Regions from separate parts of the Micromonospora sp. CNZ303 genome, predicted to be linked through region 3. Evidence: riboswitches for the same ligand, from Rfam matches in the RefSeq annotation. Region 3 holds a riboswitch; each other region holds the start of a gene.
What was found. A riboswitch is a leader RNA that binds a small molecule or an ion and turns the genes downstream of it on or off. The one in region 3 is predicted to bind cyclic di-AMP.

Region 1: another riboswitch for cyclic di-AMP. It lies ahead of EV374_RS04545 (VldE C-terminal domain-containing protein); the one in region 3 lies ahead of EV374_RS13820 (C40 family peptidase).
Region 2: another riboswitch for cyclic di-AMP. It lies ahead of EV374_RS15100 (C39 family peptidase); the one in region 3 lies ahead of EV374_RS13820 (C40 family peptidase).

What each region holds. Positions count from the first base shown of each region.
Region 1 is NZ_SLVT01000002.1:267,788-272,829, forward strand. Features, by position in the region: gene EV374_RS04530 (DUF305 domain-containing protein) at 1-153, opposite strand, end outside; gene EV374_RS04535 (hypothetical protein) at 235-837, opposite strand; gene EV374_RS04540 (YibE/F family protein) at 1,206-2,555, shown strand; cyclic di-AMP (ydaO/yuaA leader) riboswitch at 2,722-2,853, shown strand; gene EV374_RS04545 (VldE C-terminal domain-containing protein) at 2,857-3,873, shown strand; gene EV374_RS04550 (carbonic anhydrase) at 3,970-4,722, opposite strand; gene EV374_RS04555 (MarR family winged helix-turn-helix transcriptional regulator) at 4,934-5,042, shown strand, end outside.
Region 2 is NZ_SLVT01000008.1:117,495-122,536, forward strand. Features, by position in the region: gene EV374_RS15095 (acyltransferase family protein) at 69-1,307, shown strand; cyclic di-AMP (ydaO/yuaA leader) riboswitch at 1,628-1,768, shown strand; gene EV374_RS15100 (C39 family peptidase) at 1,998-2,843, shown strand; gene EV374_RS15105 (alpha/beta fold hydrolase) at 2,949-3,692, shown strand; gene EV374_RS15110 (CDP-glycerol glycerophosphotransferase family protein) at 3,753-5,042, opposite strand, start outside.
Region 3 is NZ_SLVT01000007.1:144,376-149,417, reverse strand. Features, by position in the region: gene EV374_RS13830 (C40 family peptidase) at 1-383, shown strand, start outside; gene EV374_RS13825 (peptidoglycan recognition protein family protein) at 453-2,477, opposite strand; cyclic di-AMP (ydaO/yuaA leader) riboswitch at 2,717-2,850, shown strand; gene EV374_RS13820 (C40 family peptidase) at 2,863-3,903, shown strand; gene dcd (dCTP deaminase) at 3,959-4,537, opposite strand; gene EV374_RS13810 (pyridoxamine 5'-phosphate oxidase family protein) at 4,616-5,042, shown strand, end outside.

The DNA of each region.
Region 1 (5,042 bases), on a different contig from region 3:
GGTGGCGGTGGCGGCCGGCGCGCCGGTGCCGGGGGTGCCGTGCCCCGCCCCCGGCGACGAGTGGTCGTCGCCACCGCAGGCGACGAGGGCGAGGGCGGTGGTGACGGCGACGCCGGCCAGGGCGGCACGGCGCGCCAGGGTACGAGTGGTCATGGTGGAACCTTTCGGTGTCGGAACGTACGCGGCATGACGGGAACGCGGAACGGCGTGCAACCGCACCGCGTCGAACGCGTCCTACCTGCGCAGCACCGAGACCGTGGCGAGCCGCAGACCGACCGGCCGGGGCGGCGGGGCCCGGGGCGGTGGGAAGGCGCCGACCGGACCGCCCCCGATCGGGCCGACGGCGGGTACGCGGACCGACAGCAGCACCGCCAGCAGCAGCGCGGCCGTGAACGCGCCCAGCACCGCCAGGCACACGCCCCACCCGGGCAGCCCTCCCCCCGTGCGGCCGCCGGCGGGCAGGAGGTCCTCGGAGGCGCAGCCCCCGGGACAGCCCACGACGGTCTGGAGGGCCGGCCCGGCGGCGTGCGGGGCGTCGACGTCCCGCGGGGGCGGCACGAGCGCGAGAGCGGCATGCGGGGCGGACACCACAGCGGCGTGCCTGGCGGAGACGACGGGCACCCGGGCGGCGTGCCGTGCCGGCGCGGGAGCGGCGTCCGGAACGGGCGCGGCGGCGGCGTGCGGGCCGGGCGCGGCGGCGGCGTGCGCCGATGGGTTCGCGGGATGGCCCGTCTGGTGCGAGTCGTGGCCGATCGTGTGCATCGCGGCCAGCCCGAGCAGCGTGCCGACGAGCAGCAGGAGCCGCCCGCCCCGCGCCGCCGTCACCGTCGTCCGCACGTCCCTCACGCTAGCGCGTCGGACCGTGCCGCACGGGCACCACCCACGGCCGGGCGCGCGCAGGTCCCGCGCGTGGGCGTGCCGGGCGGGCGTGGCGAAGGTCCGTGCCGCGACACCACCCGCACGATCTGCGCCCCGATGCCGGGGTGGCTACCATTCGGCCGGTGGCCCTCCGGACTCCGCACCACCCGCGCCGCGCCCTCCGCCGGGCGACGGCGCCGACCGCCCGTCGCCGGACGGGAGCCGACGGCCACGGCACGTGACCACAGCGCCACGTGGAGGCGGTTCCCGCCCCCGCACCCGTGGCGACGCTGAACCGACCGGCCCGCCGGCCCGTACCCCGCCCTGGACTCGTTGGGAGACACACGTTGGGCGCCGATCACACCCGTCCCGCTCCGTCCGCCCCGCCCGGGGTGCGGCGGATCCTCGTCGCGACGGTGGTGCCCCTCTTCGTCGCCACGCTGATCGCCGCCCTGGTGCTGTGGCCGTGGGACGCGCCCGATCCGGCGACCGGCACCGACGCGCCCCGGTACCACGGCACGGTGACGCGGGTGGTGACGGAGCCGTGCCCGCCCGCCCCGGAGGCCCCGGAGGGGAGCCCCGACGCGCCGCAGGGCCCCTGCGGCACGGTCACCGTACGGGTGCAGGACGGCCCTGACGCCGGCCAGCAGGTGGAGACGCCGGTGCCCGCGGGCCCCGGCGCGCCGACCGTCGCCGTGGACGACGAGATCATCCTGGTCGAGCTCACCGACCCCGCCGATCCCACGGCCAGCACCTACAACATCTCCGAGCACCAGCGCGGCAAGCCGCTGGTCTGGCTGGTGGCCCTCTTCGCGGCCGCCATCGTCGCCTTCGGGCGGTGGCGCGGGCTGGCCGCGCTGGGCGGCCTGGCGGCGAGCTTCGCCATCCTGCTGACATTCGTGCTGCCGGGCATCAGCGCCGGGAACCCGCCCCTGCTGGTCGCGGTCGTCGGCGCCGCTCTGATCATGTTCGTGGTGCTCTACCTGACCCACGGCGTGACGGCGCAGACCTCGGTCGCCGTGCTCGGCACGCTGGGCAGCCTGGTGCTGACCGGGGTCCTCGGCACGATCGCCACCGCCGCGACCCACCTGACCGGGTTCGGCTCCGAGGACGCCACCACCCTGTCGATGTACCAGGCCGACGTCGACCTGCACGGGCTGCTGCTGGCCGGCATCATCATCGGCTCCCTCGGCGTGCTGGACGACGTCACGGTGACCCAGGCCGCCACGGTCACCGAGCTGGCGCACGCCAACCCCGGGCTGTCCCGGACGCAGCTCTACCGGGCGGCGACCCGGGTCGGCCGGGCGCACATCGCCTCGACGGTGAACACCATCGTGCTGGCGTACGCGGGCGCCTCCCTGCCGGTGCTGCTCCTGCTGACCGCCGACTCGCGGGCGGTGACCCAACTCCTCACCAGCGAGTTCCTCGCCCAGGAGATCGTCCGCAGCGCGGTCGCCACCCTGGGCCTGATCGCCGCCGTGCCGCTGACCACCGCGCTGGCGGCCCTGGTGACCACGGCCGGCCGCCGCGGCGGGGACGCCACCGACCGCGCCGCCACCGCGCCCGCGCCGACGCCCCGGCCGGCGGCCGACCGGTCCGAGGCGTTGGAGGCCCTCAGCGGGCCGCGTGGGGACACGCCGTCCGCCGCTCCCGCCGGGTGGCCCGACGGGAGCAGAAGTACGGACACCGCATGGTGACGCTCCTCAGCGTGACCGAACAGGACGTTCGTCCTGATAAACGCGTCACTGGTCACCGTCCGCCATTACGAAATAACGCATTTAGTCGGCTTAGGGACGTAGATCCCCGGGAGCGTTCTCGGGTAACCTCGCTGCCGGTCACCGCCGAAGGCGCGCAGCGGCGCCTGCGGTGCCGCCGCCCAATCGCCGCGAGGCGAACCGGGGACCCAGGTACGTGGGGTGAATCCGCGACAGCGGTAGGGGCCACTTCCGCCCCGAACCCGTCAGCTAACCCGGTCGGCGGTCGACGGAAGGGAAAACTGTGACGGCACCCCTACGCCGCTGGTTGACGCCCGTGGTGGCCGTACTCGCCGCCCTGGCGGTCTTCGCCGGGCCTCTCCCGGCGGCGGCCGCGCCCACCCCGCCCAAGCCCTCCGGGCACGGGGACGACGAGCCCAAGCTGCTCGACGACCTCATCGAGGCCCGGAACAGGTCCTACGTGCAGGCCAAGGCGAAGCTGGCCAATTCGAAGAAGCGCCAGCTCGAACTGGCGCTGGAGGTCTCCCGGGCGCAGGCCGAACTGAACGCGCTGGCCCCCCAGGTCAGCCAGATCGCCGCCCAGTCCTACCGCACCGGGCGGATCGGCGCGGTGTCCATGCTGCTGGACACCGCCAGCCCCGACTCGTTCGTCAAGCGCGCCGCCGCCCTCGACGAGCTCAACCTGGTCAACTCCAAGAAGCTCGCCGAGGTGAACGCGGTCAAGGACCGCGCCGAGCAGGCCAAGCTGGCGCTCGACACCGAGGTCCGCGAACAGCAGAAGCTGACGAACGAGATGGCGCGCGGCAAGCGGGAGGCGGAGAAGGCGCTCGCGCTGGTCGGCGGCAGAGGACTGACCAGTGGCAAGGTGGTCGCCACCTCGCCGGTGGCGAGAATCGCGCCGGGGCGGACGGCCGACGGCGACTGGACCCCGCTGTCAGCCACCGAGGACGACCCCACCACCTCCGGCCGCATCACCGCGCGCACCCTACACATGTACAAGGAGGTCAAGCGGGCCGGCTTCAACCGGTTCGTCGGCTGTTACCGCCCCGGCGGGCCGTACGAGCATCCGAAGGGCCGGGCCTGCGACTGGTCGCTGCAGAGGAGCGGCTTCTCCCCCTGGCACAACGACGACACCTACATGTACGGCAACAACCTGACCGCGTTCCTGGTCCGCAACGCCGACCGGCTCGGCATCTACTACGTGATCTGGAATCGGCAGATCTGGTTCCCGGCGACCGGCTGGAGTTCCTACAGCGGCCCGTCGAACCACACCGACCACGTCCACGTGTCACTGCTCTAGCCGGGACCACACGTACACAGAGGGCCGCCCCGCCGGACGCGGGAGCGGCCCTCTGTCGTCGTGCGGGCCCGCCACGACGGTGACGGGCGAACGGAGTCAGGCGAGCGCGGCGCTGGCCGCCGCCTCCGGCGCGTCGGCCGTACGGGCGGGCACCTCGGCCACCGTCCGCACCTCGCCGGCGGTCAGCCGGTACGACATGCCGACCACCCCGCAGCGGCCGGCGGCCACCTCCGCGGCGAGGACGGCGGAGCGGCCCAGCATCGCCTCGACGGTGTGCGCGATGTGGATGTCGACGATGCCGTCGATGTCGTGCACGCCCTCGGCGGCGGCCCGGCGCAGGCTGGGCACCACGGCGTCCACCACCGCGCACAGGTGCCCGACCGGCGGGGTGCCGGTGGCGTCCGCCGCACGCGCCGCCTGGACGGCCCCGCAGGAGTCGTGACCGAGCACCACCACCAGCGGCGTGCCCAGGACCGTGACGGCGTACTCCACGCTGCCCAGCACCTCGGGACCGATGGTGTGACCGGCGGTGCGGACCACGAAGAGGTCACCGAGCCCGCGGTCGAAGATGATCTCGGCGGCGAGCCGGGAGTCGGAGCAACCGACGATCACCGCGAAGGGGTGCTGCCCGTCGGCGACTGCGGCGCGGTGCCCGGCGTCCTGGTTGGGGTGGCGCGGGGCGCCGGTCACGAACCGCCGGTTGCCGGCGTGCAGCTCGGCGAGCGCCTGCTCGGGACTCGCGGGGACGGCGATCGCGGTGCCGACGTCGGCCGGGGCCCCGCCCGTGGCCGGCGCCGGGAGCGTCCGCTCCGGGCCCGGTTGGCTTCCTGGCGATCCGGGACGACTCATCCCACACCTCGCTACCTCACGTGAACGGCCTGGTCACCCGGGCCGACGCTGGACGCGGGCTGCCACCACCGTCACACGCACTGCAAGATACGTCAAGGGATGCGTGATATGCATTTCATATGTTCGGCGGCCCCGGCGCGGCGGTGCCGGGCCCTCCGCACGTCCGTCGGCCGCGAGGGCGCGCAGGAAAACACGAAGCAGGAGCCATACGATGGCGGGCATGGCGACGACAGGGGAGAACGGGAGCACCCGCAACTGGACCTTCCTCACCAACCACGGGCACGTGCTGCTCGCCATCGCCCGCAACCCCACCGCCCGGC
Region 2 (5,042 bases), on a different contig from region 3:
ACGCCCGGCGACGGGGTCGAGGAGGAGACGTACGTGCTGGTGACCCTGCCGATCGTCGGGATGCCGGCATGAACGCCGCCGCGACCGTCGCGCCGGCCGCCCGGCCCGCGTCCCCGGCCAGCCGCCTGCCGTCGCTGACCGGGCTGCGCTGGGTCGCCGCCCTGCTCGTCTTCGGGTTCCACGTCGCGACGATGGGCATCATCGCCGAGCCCGGCCAGAAGGCCGTCGTGGACTGGGCCTTCGCGCTCGGGCTGTCGGGCGTGCAGTTCTTCTTCATCCTCAGCGGCTTCGTGCTGGTCTGGTCGGCCCGACCCACCGACACCCGTCGGGCGTTCTGGCGGCGCCGGGTGGCCAAGATCTGGCCGAGCCACGTGGTGCTGTGGGTGGCGGCCCTGGCGGTCGCGGCCTGGTTCGCCGACCCCGTGGACCGGTTCGTCGCGGTGGAGAACCTGTTCCTCCTCCAGGCGTGGGACCCGCGGCCGGGCCACTTCTACAGCATCAACACGGTCAGCTGGTCGCTGTCCTGCGAGTTCTTCTTCTACCTCTGCCTGCCGTTGGCGCTGCCGCTGATCCGCCGGGCCCGGCCGTGGGCCCTGTGGGCGGTCGTGGTCGCGGTGCCGCTGCTCATCCTGGCGCTCTGGCCGGCCCAGGCGCTGGTGCCCGAGGAGAGCCGCTGGTGGTTCACCCAGGTCTTCCCGCCGGTGCGGTCGCTGGAGTTCTGGATGGGCGTGGCCGCCGCCGAGCTGATGCGGCGTGGCCGATGGCGCGGGCCGGGCCTGCCGCTGGCCAGCCTGGTCTTCGTGGCGACCTGGGTGGTCGCCGCGCAGTGGGTCCGCGCCGAACTGTGGGCGGCGCTGCTCTCGGTGGCGTACATCCTGGTCATCGCCGCGGCGGCGGACGCGGACGTGCGCGGGCGGCGCTCACCGTGGCGGTCCCGGCCGATGGTCTGGCTGGGCGAGGTCTCCTTCGCCTTCTATCTGGTGCACGTCCTCGTGATGATCACCGTCCTGCGGCTCACCGGCGACTGGGGCGTCGGCTTCACCGGCTGGTGGGGGTTGGCGGTGGTGCTCGGCTTCCTGCTGGTCAACCTGGCCCTGGCCGGGCTGTTGCACCGTCTCGTCGAGACGCCGATGATGCGGCTGCTCACCCCGCGCAGGCCGGCCCGGACGCCGCGGGACGGGGACGGCGCCGGGAAGGGCCCCGGCGGCCCCGGGGCGGCGCCGGCGGACGGGGGCAGCGCCGTGCCGCGCCCCCGGGCCGCCGACCCGCAGGACGGCCACCGACCGACGTACGCCGACTCGCACTGAGCGCCCCGGCGGCCGGAGAGCCCGGGCGACGAAAATCCCGACCGTTTCGGTGACGCCGGTCACCACGTCGGCGAACCGGTCATCGGGCGCGGCCCGGTCGATTCCTGCCGGGGTTTCGGCGCCGATGTCGGCCACTTGTCCCGTTGTCGCCTCAAGGTGCGCGCAGAAGCGGTCGTCCCATTGAGTCGCGTCAGTGGCGAAGTGCCCGCAAAAATTGTTTCCGGATCAAGGTTTAGGCAGGTGGGACGGGGTTGGCAGGGCGCGGGCCGGCCAGTAATGTCGGCGCGTCCGGTGCGGTACCCGATCGCCAGAGGCGACGCCGCGCCGACCCGCCTAATCGTGAACGACGAACCGGGGACCCAGTGCTCGTTGGGGTGAATCCGTGGGCCGTGGGCCCGTGGTAGGGCGTTCTTCCCGCCCGAATCCGTCAGCTAACCCGGTCGGCGGTGTCGGAAGGAGTTCCATCTTCATGCCACACCCGTACACCCCTCGGTTGTGCCGCCGTCTCCACGGCGCCACGGTGACCGCGCTCGTCCGCCCGCAGGTCATGAGCTGACCCACCGGTCACCGTCCGTCGCCCGGCGTCCCGGGCGCATCCCCTGAGTGGTCCACCACCCGCCCGGACGCCCGTCCGCGCGGTCGGTCCGCCCTGCCCTCGGCGCGGACCGACGGCCGCTCACCCCTGAGCCCGTGGAGGAAACCGTGAAGCACCACCTCAAGCGACAGCTGCGTCGCCTCACGTCCGAGCGTCCGTACCAGCTGGCCGCCGCGTCCGCCGCGGCGCTCGTGCTGGCGTCGGGCACAGGCGCGCTGCTGGCCGGAGCCGACGAGGCCCCCGCCGCCGCGCAGGCCCCGGTGGCCGCCACCGAACTGCGGGACGACGCCGCGGCCTCGCGCAGCCAGGCCCGGGTCGCGCCCGCCCCGTCCAGCGCCGCCCCGGCCGCGTCCAGCGCCGCCCCGTCGGCCAGCGCGTCCAGCGCCGCCCCGGACCCGGATCTGACCCGCAAGCCGGCGCCGCCGAAGCCTCCGGCCGCCAAGAGCCTGGACTACGACTACCAGGCCCAGACCACCTTCTACAACTGTGGTCCGGCGGCCGTCCGGCACGCCCTCAGCGCCGCCGGCATCGCGCGCAGCCAGGACGCCCTCGGCGCCCAGCTGGGCACCGACCAGATGGGCACCGACTCGGCCCAGGACACCACCCGCGTGCTGAACGCGACGGTGAAGGGTGACCCGTACCGGACCCGGATGATCCCCGGTGGCGCCGCCACCCCGGCCCAGATGGACCGGCTCCAGGCCGATGTCGTCGCGGCCATCGCCGACGGGCGGGGCGTCGTGGTCAACGTCGCCGGCAGCGCCACGGACACCGACGGCGGCTGGCACTCCTTCCCCGGCGGCCACTACGTCGCGGTGGTCGGCTACCAGGACGAGGGGCGGCTGGTGAAGATCGCCGACTCGGCGAACCCGGCGACCGCGTCGTACTGGATCAGCACCATCGCCCTGGCGAACTGGGCCGCCACCCGCGGCTACTCCGCCTGAGCGACGTCCTCGGGCGTCGGCTCCCCACCCGGGGGGTCGGCGCCCGATGTCGTGTCCGGGTCACGGCCCTCGCCCGCGGCGTCCGACGGGTGGCACACTGCGCCCATGGTCGATGAGTCGGGTGACCGGGACGGCCGGCGGGTGCTCCTGCTCCTGCACGGCATGGGCGCGACCGGCGACGTGTGGCTGCCCTGGGCGCCGCTGCTGGAGCGCCGGTGGGCGGGGCGGTGGCTGGCGCCGGACCTCGCCGGCCACGGCTGGTCGCCGCCGCTGCCGGAGTACTCCTTCCCGGGGCTGGCCGCGCGGATCGCCGCGGGGCTCGCGGCGGGGGACCGGCTCGTCGTGCTGGGGCACTCCCTCGGCGGGGTGGTCGGGCTGGCGCTGGCCGCCCGGGGTGCCGGGCTGCCCGTCGACGCCGTCGTCGGGCTCGGCATCAAGGCCGTCTGGTCGCCGGCGGAGCTGGCCAAGGCGGGTGAGTTGGCGGCCCGGCCGGTGACCTGGTTCGCCAGCCGGGACGAGGCGGCCCGCCGCTACCTGCGGGTGGCCGGCCTGACCGGGCTCTTCGCCCCGGACCACCCCGTCGTGCAGGCGGGGCTGCGGCAGGTCGACGGCCGCTGGCGGCTGGCGATGGACGCGGCCGCGTTCGGCGTGGGCGCGCCGGACCTGCCCGCCCTGCTGGCGGCGACCGACGTGCCCGTGCTGCTGGCCCGCGGCGAGCACGACCCCATGGTCACCGACGCCCAGCTCACGGAGCTGGGGGTGCCGGTGGCGGTCCTGCCCGGCCTCGGGCACAACGCCCACGTCGAGGCCCCCGAGGCGGTCCTGGACCTCGTCGAGCCGTACCGCTGACGGCGCGCCGGCCGGCCCGGAGGTCCGCCGTCGCGACCGCTGTGCCTGGCTGCCGGGGCGTCAGGTGGCGGGGGAGAGGGTCGCCTCGTCCGGGTCGAGCGGCAGGCCGGTCGCGCCGCCCGTGCGCGGGGCGGGCGTCTTCCCGCGCTCGTCGAGCTGGCGCCGTGCGGCCTCCAGGAACGCCTCGGCGTACGACTCGGCGGGGAAGTCGCCCAGGTAGCGGCTCCGGGTGGCCCACCGCGCCGAGGCCAGCGGATCGGTGTCCAGCAGCGCGGTCAGCACCTCGTCCACGTTCGCCATGTCGCGCCGCAGCACGTAGCCCGACCCGGCGAGCGGGAACTGCTCGGGGAACCGGTCACCGGAGTCCACCATGTCGGTCACCGCGTACGGCTTGCCGGAGTAGAGGTAGTCGGAGATCACTCCGGACACGTCCGAGACCAGCGCGTCCGAGCGGTTCACGCACTCGGTCAGGGTCAGCTCCCGGCTGGCGGCGGCCCCGAACACGTGCTGCCGGCCGCTGCGGGCCCGGTCGGCGGCCAGCAGTTCGGTGAGCCGGCCCAGCTGCCGGGCGGAGGCCGGGTTCTGCGAGGTGTACGGGTGGGCCCGCAGGATCACCGTCGCGCCCCGGTCGAGCAGCCGGCGCAGCAGCGTCTCGGCCACCGGCAGGGAGCAGTAGTTCGCGTCCGCGTTGTGCCCGGTCCAGGTCGGTGTGTAGAGCACGGTCGGGTTGGCCCGCCCGCGCGCCGGCTCCGGGCGCACCTCGATCGACTCGACCTGCGGGCGGCCGACGACGACGAACTTCTCCGCCGGGATGTCCACCCCGGCGCGGGCGTACCGGTCGATGGCGGCCTGGCCGGCGACGAAGATCCGGTCGAAGATCGCCGAGACCGGGTTGGCGCTGGGGGCCTTGTCGCTGTCGCCATGGTGCAACTGGACGTGGGTCAGCTGGGTGAAGCGGATGCAGTGGCTGTTCTTCGCGCCATGGTTGACGTAGAACGCCACCCGCAGGCTCGGCACCAGCGCCTCGTCCATCGCCTTGGTGGTGGGGCAGTAGACGACGGGTGCGCTGGTGGCCGCGGCGACCAGGGGCAGCGACTCCGGCTCGCGCACCATCACCAGGAACGGCCGGCCGATCCGCTCCAGGTACGGCAGCCACATGGTGACCTGGTACTCCGAGCCGGGCGGCGCGGAGAAGTGGAGCAGGAACTCGGGCTGGTGCCGGCGCAGCGCGCGGGACACCGCCGAACCGCCGGCCCCCGGCCGGAACTTGCGCCGGGCGAGGTCCAGCCCGACCGCCGCGGCACCGGCGGCGACCAGGGCGACGGCCGCCAACGCGACACCGGCCGGCAG
Region 3 (5,042 bases):
AGACGGAGAAGTGCCCGACCATCAACGGCGTGGTCAGCGAGAAGGCCCGCACCGCGATCCGGACCGCCTGCGCGCAGGTCGGCGACCCGTACGTCTGGGGTGCCACCGGCCCGAACTCGTTCGACTGCTCCGGCCTCACCCAGTACGCCTACAAGGCGGCGGGGGTCCACCTGACGCACTTCACGGGTGCGCAGTGGAACGAGGGCAAGGCCATCCCGCGCTCCGAGGCACGCCCGGGTGACCTGGTCTTCTTCAAGGCCGACCTGAGTCACGTCGGCCTCTACCTCGGCAACGACAAGATGGTGCACGCACCGCGGGCCGGCAAACCGGTCAACGTCTCCAGCATCAACACGATGCCGGTGGCCGGGTTCCGCCGGCCCTGACGTCCCGCACCCGCAACGACACGAGGGCCCCCGGTCGGATCGACCGGGGGCCCTCGTCGTGCGGTGGGATCAGCGGGGCGCGCCCAGCGGGGACGGCACCAGGTTCACGTCGTCCAGGTTGACGTACATGATCCGGTGACCGAACTGGACCTGCACGTACCTGTTGTCGCCCCGGACGACCGTCTGGTCGTGGGGAGCGGAGCCGTCGAACGTGGTGGCCCGGTAGTACTCGCCGGGGAGCAGGTTGCCGACGGCGTACCGCTGGCCTGCCGAGAGCGTGTACTGCAACGGCGAGATCGCCTGGTACGGCACGCCCTCCGGGTACGCGGCCTGCTCCGGGTAGGCCCGGCCGTACACCGGGATGGTGGCCTTACCGGCCTTCGGGGTCACCACGAACCCGACGGTCCACTTCGCCGTCGGCTTGGCGGCGGGGTTGTGGAACCACCCCTTCTGGCCGAGGTACCAGATCGCGGTCCAGTCGCCCTGCACCTCGGCCAGCGCGTACGTCTGGCCGGCCGAGACGCGGGCGCCGTGGTCGGAGACGTACGTGGTGTTCGGCGTGCCGTCGGGCCGCAGCGCGATGTCGTTGACCAGCGGCGCGTCGTGGCTCGGGGCGTTGTGCAGGAACAGCGCGGAGGAGCCGCGCAGCGGACAGGGGGCCGTCGCCGGGGGCGGGTTCGGCACGCCCGGAGGCTGCCGGTTGCAGCCGGTGAACGGCGGCTGGTTGGTGGCGAAGTCCGGGTCGATGGTGACCAGCCCCGTGCGGTGCGTGCCGGTCGACTTGAACGGCGCCTTGAGCAGGTCGAAGTAGTGCGACCAGTTCCAGTACGGTCCCGGGTCCCAGTGCATGCCGCGCACGTTCGCGGCGACGGTGCCGGGGACGTTGTCGTGCCCGATGATGTGGTTGCGGTCCAGCGGGATGTTGTGCGCCCGCGCCAGGTGGCGGACCAGCTTGGCGGAGGTGCGGTACATCGCCTCGGTGTACCAGGTGCCGTGCCCGGCGAAGCCCTCGTGTTCGAGGCCGATGGACTTGGCGTTCACGTACCAGTTGCCGGCGTGCCAGCCGACGTTCTTGGTCTTGATGTGCTGGGCGATGTGCCCGTCCACCGAGCGCAGGGTGTAGTGCCAACCCACCCGCTTCGGGTCCTTGACCAGGTTGACGCTGGGGCCGAAGTAGCCCTCGGTGTCGTGGATGACGATGTACTCGATCTTCTGCTGGGTGGGACGGTTGCCCAGGTCGTGGTTGCCGTAGTCGCCCAGGGTGGGGCCGTAGTTCTCGTACGGCGCCGGGATCCACTCGCAGGAGATGTCGCTCGGGCACTCCAGCCCGTCCGGCCGGGCGAGCTTGCGCAGGTTCAGCCGGTCCAGCCAGGAGCGGTTCGGCTGCACCGCCCGGCCGGCCAGCGTGACCCGCTGCCCGTCGTCGGTCACCCGGCTGTCGCCCGTGGCGATGGTGGCGTACACCTCGTTGGCGAAGGCCGCCGCGGCGTCGGCGCTGTCCGCGCCGGAGTACCGGGCCACCGCGCCGTACCAGGCCGCCGGGTCGGTGTCGGCGCCGACCGGGGCGCCGATCTCCTTCTGGTACGCGGCCAGCAGCGCCGCGCCACCCCGGATGTTCGCCGTGACGTCCGTCCGCAGCGACTCCTCGCTGGCGCCGGTCAGCTCGGCGGCGGCGTCGACGGTCCGCAGCGCGGCCTCGGCGGGAGGCGACGCGGCCGGCGTCTCGTGGGCCTCGGCCAGGGACGGGCGGGACTCGTCGCCGCGCGGGTCCTCGGTGCCCTCGTCGTGGTGCGTGCCGCCGGCGAGGGCGGTGACGTGCTCGGCGTCGGTGAGGTGCATCGGTCCGTAGCCGCCGCTGGTGCTCGGCGTGCCGGCGTTGGTGTCCCAGCGGGACTGCAGGTAGGAGACCCCGAGCAGGACGCTCTCCGGTACGCCGTACTCGGCGGCCGCGGCGGCGTACTGCTGCTGCCGGTCGTTCACCGGCTCTGCCGCGGCGGCGGACCCGGCGGCGGTGAGCGGCGTCGTCGCCATGGCGGCGGCCACGGCGGCGGCCAGCAGGACGCGTCTGCTCCTCGATGTCGCTGACAGGTGCATCAGACCCCCAGTTCGGACGGGCAAAGGTGGGGTCACCTTCGCCCCGCCCGCCGCCTCTGGTCAATACCTTTCCGTTAGACACTTCAAAAGGAAGAAAATCTTCGTCGCCCGGGTTGCGGATCCGCCCGGCTCCCGATGGGTACGGAGTGTCACCGCCCGTAGGGTTGCGGATCGATAACGGTCGTCTCTACTCTGGTCATTCGTCGGCCGGTGACACTCCGTCCAACCAGGGCGGTGACGGTCCGACACCGCCGAGTCGCTCCCGAGCGAGCCGGGGACCCAGGTTCCCCGGGGTGAATCCGCAGTCCTGCGGTAGGGCGCCCCTTCCCGCCCGAACCCGTCAGCTAACCCGGTAGGCGGTACGGAAGAAGGAGTACTGAGCCCGGTGGCACACCATGCCCCGCGGCCACCGTCGGCCCGGTCGGCCCTCGCCGACCCGATGACGGCTGCGCCGCGCCCACGCTGGTACCGCTGCACCACCGCCCTCGCCGCCCTCGCCGCGTTCGCCGTCGTCCTGACCGGCGGCGCCACGGCGGCCCACGCCGAACCGACGGTCGCCGAGATCGAGCGGCAGATCGACGAGGACTGGAACAAGCTCGAACCGATCATCGAACGGCACAACGCCACCCGCCAGGACCTGACCGCCAGGCGGAAGCAGGCCGACGCGCTCGCCGCGCAGATCGGGCCGCTGGAGAAGCAGGTCGACCAGGCGATGGAGAAGGTGGGCGCGCTGGCGGCCCGCGCCTACAAGGGCGAGAACGTCTCCGCCGTCAACGCCCTGCTGGGCAGCCGCTCACCGAGCGAGATGATCGGGCAGCTCGAACTGCTCGACCAGTTCGCCCAGCACCAGCAGCAGGACGTGCGGCAGGTCGCCGAGCTGCGCGACCGGCTGGCCGCCAAAAAGGCGCCCCTGGACGAGATGGTCGTCCAGCTCAGCCGCACCGAGGCCCAGCTCGCGGCGAAGAAGAAGCAGATCAACGCCGAGATCGACCGGTTGCAGAAGCTGCGGCTGCGGGTCTACGGCAACGGCGGCGGCGGGCCGCTGCGTCCCGCCCCCTGTCCGGCCGGCTATCCCGGCGGCCCGGCCGGCACCGCCGTGAAGTTCGCCTGCGCGCAGATTGGCAAGCCCTACGTCTGGGGCGCCGAGGGGCCGAACTCGTACGACTGCTCCGGCCTGATGCTCGCCGCCTGGGCGAAGGCGGGGGTGTCGCTGCCGCACAACGCCGCGCAGCAGCGCCGGGCCACCGCGTCCGTCAGCCGGGGCGAGCTGCGCCCGGGTGACCTCGTCTTCTACTACAGCGACCTGCACCACGTCGGCATGTACGTCGGCGGGGGCTGGGTGGTGCACGCCTCCCGCGCCGGGGTGCCGATCAAGATGAAGAAGGTCGACGACGGCCCGATCCACAGTTACGGCCGCCCCGGCTGAGGCGCGCGGAGGGCCCCTGCCCGGCGGGGGCCCTCCGCGCGCCCACGGGGTCGGGTCAGCGCGTCGGCCAGGTGCGCCAGTGCTGCCAGGAGCGGCTCGGGGTCGGGCCGCGCTGCCCCTGGTAGCGCGAGCCGTAGACGGCCGAGCCGTACGGGTGCTGCGCCGGCGACGAGAGCCGGAAGATGCAGAGCTGGCCGATCTTCATGCCCGGCCAGAGGGTGATCGGCAGGTTGGCCACGTTGGACAGTTCGAGGGTCACGTGACCGGAGAAGCCCGGATCGATGAAGCCCGCCGTGGAGTGGGTGAGCAGGCCCAGTCGGCCCAGTGAGCTCTTCCCCTCCAGGCGGCCGGCGAGCTGGTCGCCGAGCGTGATCACCTCAAGCGTCGAGGCGAGCACGAACTCGCCCGGATGCAGCACGTACGGCTCGCCGTCGGGCACCTCGACCATCGACGTGAGGTCGTCCTGCTGCTGCGCGGGGTCGATGTGGGTGTAGAGGTGGTTGTTGAAGACCCGGAAGAGCTTGTCCAGGCGTACGTCGATGCTGGACGGTTGCACCAGCGCGGGCTCGAACGGCTCCAGCGCGAGCGTTCCCGCCTCGATCTCGGAGGCCAGGTCGCGATCGGAGAGCAGCATCCGCACACCTTAGCGACCGGCACGCGTGACCTGCGTGTCGGAGTGCATCTTCGTACAATTGTTCGATAGAATGCCGGCATGGCTTCCTGGTCCGAATTCGCCGCCGACGAGCCCCGCCTCGCCGACGGGATCCGCCTCCTCATGCAGCAGTACGGGCCGGGCTTCGGCTACCTGGCCACCGTCCGCGCCGACGGCGGTCCCCGGGTGCACCCGGTCTCCCCGGTGATCACCGACGAGGGGCTCTTCTGCTTTGTCGTCGACTCGCCCAAGCGGCGCGACCTGGAGCGCGACGGCCGCTACGCGCTGCATTCGTTCCCGCCGGAGGAGAGCGACGACGAAGCCTACGTCGCCGGCCACGCCCGGCCGGTGACCGACCCGGCCCGGGTGGCCCGGCTGGCCCGCAGCCACCGGGCCGCGCCGCAGGTCGACTGGCGGGTCTTCGAGTTCACGGTCGACGTGGCGATGCTGGCCCGCCGCGAGTCCGGCGTCGCGGGCGGCGCCAGCG